Regions from separate parts of the Metabacillus mesotrionivorans genome, predicted to be linked through region 1. Evidence: riboswitches for the same ligand, from Rfam matches in the RefSeq annotation. Region 1 holds a riboswitch; the other holds the start of a gene.
What was found. Region 1 has a riboswitch for cyclic di-AMP ahead of ACTSEZ_RS11230 (hypothetical protein). Riboswitches for the same ligand answer to the same signal wherever they lie in the genome.

Region 1 (2,396 bases):
CGTGCAGTTTTCTACAATTTCTTCAAATTTTTTACTGTACATTTCACGCAGAACCTGTCTCATTTGTTTAACGAGTTTTCTGCCATTTTCGTTTTCAACCAGATGTTTTTCCTCAACTGTGAGAACGCCCTTAAACCGGGCAATGACCATATCATGGACAATGTAGGTTCTTGTTTCCTGCGGTCCGCGTCCGATTAAATCCCTTTGAAGCTTGATAAAGGCTTCACTTAATTCCATTTCCAATTTCTTTTTAGGCGACACAGCCATTTGATTATACCCCCGGCACAAATGCTTTTGATTAGGATGAACGGATGCCGTTCAAGAGGATTTTAGAAGATGGCAAGATCCCCCTTGAGCTTTGCATCATTAGACGAGTTTATCTTACTTACCCGCCATGACCCTGTCAATAGCATTCTGTAAATGACAGGAAACAGAGTGTACAGTTGACAGGCTGATACAAGTGGGAGAGAGAAGTGAGATTTTTTAAAAACGTGAGGAAATAAGAGTAAGAGAGAGAATAATAGACTAAAGGTCACTAAAGTCCTTGTTTTTTAGTGTATTTCCTTGTTTACACAGTTTTATCGCAGGAGTAAGATAATCTCGTAATCACGAATTGCATATCGGCCTAGTCCCGTGACACGGGAACGGAGGAACCAATTTTTTGGGGTTAATTCTGCTTTTGCAGAAAGGATGAGATCTTTCGCCATCCTACCCGTCAGCTAACTTCGTCGGCTAAAGCGAAGGAGGTCCAAAGACCGCCTTAACAGGAGTCTTTTTTTTACTGCCTTTTTTTAGGCAGAGAAGAGGCCTGGGGACTGTAGAAGGTCTTTTTGATTCAGCAATTCGTTTGAAAAAGGAAAAACGGAAGACGGAACGCAAAGAGGGCTGCGGCTTGCTGGGCGTTAAGTAGACCAATGAGTACTTTTTCTCCAAAACAGCCATATGAGAATGAATCATGCCGGGCAGCTGCCTGCTGATTTGATTACATATGCACTGGGTTGGGGGAAGAGTAAGCATTGGTCTCTTTTTTTGTTCTATGGCTGATTGATCCTGAAAGGGTTCATGCAGCAGGAGAACAAAATGCACTGTCAATCATGGAACGATTCGGGGGATAACGATGAATCAGACACTGGTTATAGGCAAGGGGGATTTATTCGTTTCTGTTATAGAGGAGATCAACGTTCACCGCAAACACGCAGATGTGATGTCTTATGAACAGTATGCGTTTGAGCTGACAAACTCAAAGGGCGGGAATACAAGACTGGATAATCTGCTTGAACTTGAAAAGAGATTTGACGGCTATCAATCTGTCTATATTATTTCGGATTCAATCAACGAAGGATTTGAACTGACGGCTTTTTTCTCTGATCTGGGAACGATGAGGATTGTTGTGATGACAGATGACAGCAGGCATTATGATCTTTACAAAAAATTAGGCGCCAGATATGTCATTTTCAGCAAGCCGGCATCATGCTCCTATTGGCTCGGAGAATTGAATCAAGTCTAAAGCAGACAGCAAAAATCAATTAAGGAGGTGGATCTCTAAAAGAGATATCAAACCAGAACTGAATACTTAATCGCTTAATTTCACAATGAAATCGGGGGATCCAATCTTTTGCGGCAAATTGCCGCTTGGGGTGAATCCATCTGAATAAGGTGGCAGGGCAGCTCTCATAGCCCGAATCCGACAGCTAACCCCGAAAGCGCGATGAGGGAAATCGAAACTGCAGGTGCGGCATGCTTTTTAAGTGATGCCTGAAACCGCGGAAGAACCCTCTTCCGCGGTTTTTTACTGGATAAATCGTGAATTAAGTGACTGTCCGTCTGTCTGGCGGAGAAAAGATGGAGCGAAAAGGCGGGGAAGGTCATGGAAGCAATGCTGATTTGCATACCGAGCTATACGAGGCTTGGGTGCCTGGATGAGATTCTCCCTGAGAACTCGTCGCTGTCCTTTATTACGGGAGATTACAGTGTAGAAAGTCATTTAAGATCCAAAGGGTTTAAAACCATTTATTTTATCAGGCAAAATGCCCAGTATCTGCTCATAAACGAGCCTGTCTCAAGAGTGCTTCTTCTCGAGGACAAAATAGCCGAGACCTGCAGGCTGATGGAAATACTCAAAGCAAGCGTCAGAGCGCCGATTACAGTAATTACTAAAAAGGCGAATTACCCGGCCAGGCTCTATGAACTGCTCGGTGCCCAGCATGTCATGTATTCAAAAGCAGATAGCGTGAAATTTTTGATTCAGTAAGAACGGGGGGATTTTACTATGCTTGACATCACCATGGCGGTGTCTTTTGCAGCTCTTGCGCTGCTGATGGCCGGACTGATCAGCTGGTCTGAAAAGATTGTGAACGAAGGAAGGGAAGAAAAGTGATGATTGTTTTGCTTGGCGG
Region 2 (2,396 bases), on a different contig from region 1:
AAACCCCCGGAACATTTTCCGGGGGCTCAACTTATTTATGCACTTGCTTTCATCACTTCATCCGCTTTAATCCGGTTGTACTGGCCTTCTGATTTTGACATCACGATGGCAGCGAGTGTATTGCCGACAAGGTTGACGACTGTGCGGGCCATATCCATGATGCGGTCAACACCTGCAATGAAGGCAAGTCCTTCTGCAGGAATACCGATCGTTCCGAGAGTGGCAAGCAGCACGACGAAGGATGTTCCAGGAACGGCAGCCATCCCTTTAGACGTAACCATCAAGACTAAGATCAGCGTTAATTGCTGAACGATTGTTAATTCAATGCCGTAGACCTGTGCGAGGAACAAGGCAGCGATGGCCTGATAAAGCACTGATCCGTCAAGGTTAAAAGTGTATCCGATCGGAACGACGAAAGACACGATTCCTTTAGGGCATCCCATTTTTTCAAGCTTTTCCATGATGCGGGGAAGGACGGTTTCAGAGCTTGACGTACTGAAGGCAAGCAGCAGCTCGTCCTTAATGTAGCGCAGCAGCATAAAGATATTAACGCCCGCCCATTTCGCCACTGCACCCAGAACGACAATCAGGAAGAAAATCAATGCAGCGTATACTAATAGAACCAATTTTCCAAGAGACAGCAGTGAATCAATTCCAAATTTCGAAACGGTTACTCCAATCAGTGCGAACACGCCGAGTGGAGCCACTTTCATTACGAGATTTACGACGTGGAACATCGCGTGTGAAACACCGTCAAAGAATTGCAGGACGGGCTTTCCGCGTTCTCCGATGGCTGCTACGCCAAGTCCGAAGAGGACGGAGAAAAAGATAATGGCAAGCATATCGCCTTCTACGACAGATTTAAAGAAGTTCGTCGGCACGATATGAAGGAACGTTTCGGCAACCGATTTTTCACTTTGCTCCTCAGATGTGTCAACATACTGCTGGATATCTGTCTTTTGGGCAGATTCAAGGTCAACACCCTGTCCCGGCTGAAAGACGTTTGCAAGCAATACACCGAGTATAATCGCAACGGTTGTAATGATTTCAAAATAGAGAATGGTTTTTCCGCCGAGTCTTCCAACGTTTTTCCCACTCCCGGCACCCGCAACTCCAACAATCAGACTGGAGATGACAATCGGAATCACGATCATTTTGATCAAACGGAGAAACAAGTCGCCAAGCGGCTGCAGCACGGCTGCAAGGCGAGGGTCATTAAACCAGATGAGACCAACTAAAATACCTAAAATCAAACCAATGAAAATTTGGGAAGCCAGTCCCAAACGAAATTTCTTCATAGATGAACCTCCTCTTTGATGTAAGAATTCTGAAAATACAAAAAAAGACCAATCTAAAGTAAGAAAGGTCTTTAATACACAATTAAAGTCTTTCTCCCAATAAAGCATACGAGGTTAACTGTCGGATTCGGGATTGAGAGTTCCCTTCCATTTACGGATTCACCCCAAGGTAAGAGTCTTACCAAATGCATGATTCCCCCGCTCTGAAAAGATTAAGCTTATTATGAAGTTTGTCTGTTTATAAAATCACACAAGATATAATTTACTCTGAATGCAGACAAGTTGTCAATTGTTTTTTACTAGCATTCAGCCTGGACGATACGCTCAGTTGGTACTTCTCATTAGGGTTATGGTAAACTTTTAACATAAAAGAGCCTTGAAAGAAGTTGAATGGAAATGAACGGACGAAACGGTCCAAGAGTGATTCTCCATGTGGATATGAACAGTTTTTACGCATCAGTTGAGATGGCGTTTGAGCCTGAGCTGAGGGGGAAACCGCTGGCCATTGCCGGAAATGTGGAAGAACGGAAGGGAATTGTTGTCACGTGCAGCTATGAGGCAAGAGCCAGGGGCGTGAAAACAACCATGCCGTTGTGGCAGGCGAAGCGCCATTGTCCCGAACTGATTGTCAGGAAGCCGAATTTTGACCGGTACCGGAAGGCATCAAGAGCGATGTTCGACCTTTTAAGAGAATTTACCGAGCTGGTGGAGCCTGTATCTATTGATGAAGGGTATATGGATTTGACGGAATATCTGAAGGAAGGCAATCCGCTTCAAGTGGCAAAAACGATTCAGCAGCGATTGCTTGAAGAGCTGCTTTTGCCATCTAGCATTGGCATTGCCCCGAATAAGTTCCTTGCCAAGATGGCTTCCAATATGAAAAAGCCCCTGGGCATCACCGTCCTCAGGAAAAGGGAGCTTCACGAGACACTGTGGCCGCTTCCAGCAGGGGAGATGCACGGAGTGGGGGAAAAAACGGCAGAAAAACTCCGCACCATCGGCGTTCAGACGATCAAAGATCTGGCTGAAGCCGATCCGATTTCATTGAAACAGCTCCTGGGTATTAACGGTGAACGGCTGAAAAAAAGGGCAAACGGC

Region 2: linked by a shared signal. The riboswitch ahead of gltT (glutamate/proton symporter GltT) and the one ahead of ACTSEZ_RS11230 (hypothetical protein) in region 1 are both predicted to bind cyclic di-AMP.

Annotation. Positions count from the first base shown of each region.
Region 1 covers NZ_JBQMFF010000003.1:256,557-258,952, reverse strand. Annotated here, with positions in the region: gene ACTSEZ_RS11235 (Na-translocating system protein MpsC family protein) at 1-267, opposite strand, end outside; cyclic di-AMP (ydaO/yuaA leader) riboswitch at 613-749, shown strand; gene ACTSEZ_RS11230 (hypothetical protein) at 1,118-1,507, shown strand; cyclic di-AMP (ydaO/yuaA leader) riboswitch at 1,569-1,720, shown strand; gene ACTSEZ_RS11225 (hypothetical protein) at 1,868-2,251, shown strand; gene ACTSEZ_RS11220 (potassium-transporting ATPase subunit F) at 2,377-2,396, shown strand, end outside.
Region 2 covers NZ_JBQMFF010000002.1:900,181-902,576, reverse strand. Annotated here, with positions in the region: gene gltT (glutamate/proton symporter GltT) at 36-1,298, opposite strand; cyclic di-AMP (ydaO/yuaA leader) riboswitch at 1,387-1,527, opposite strand; gene ACTSEZ_RS09765 (DNA polymerase IV) at 1,695-2,396, shown strand, end outside.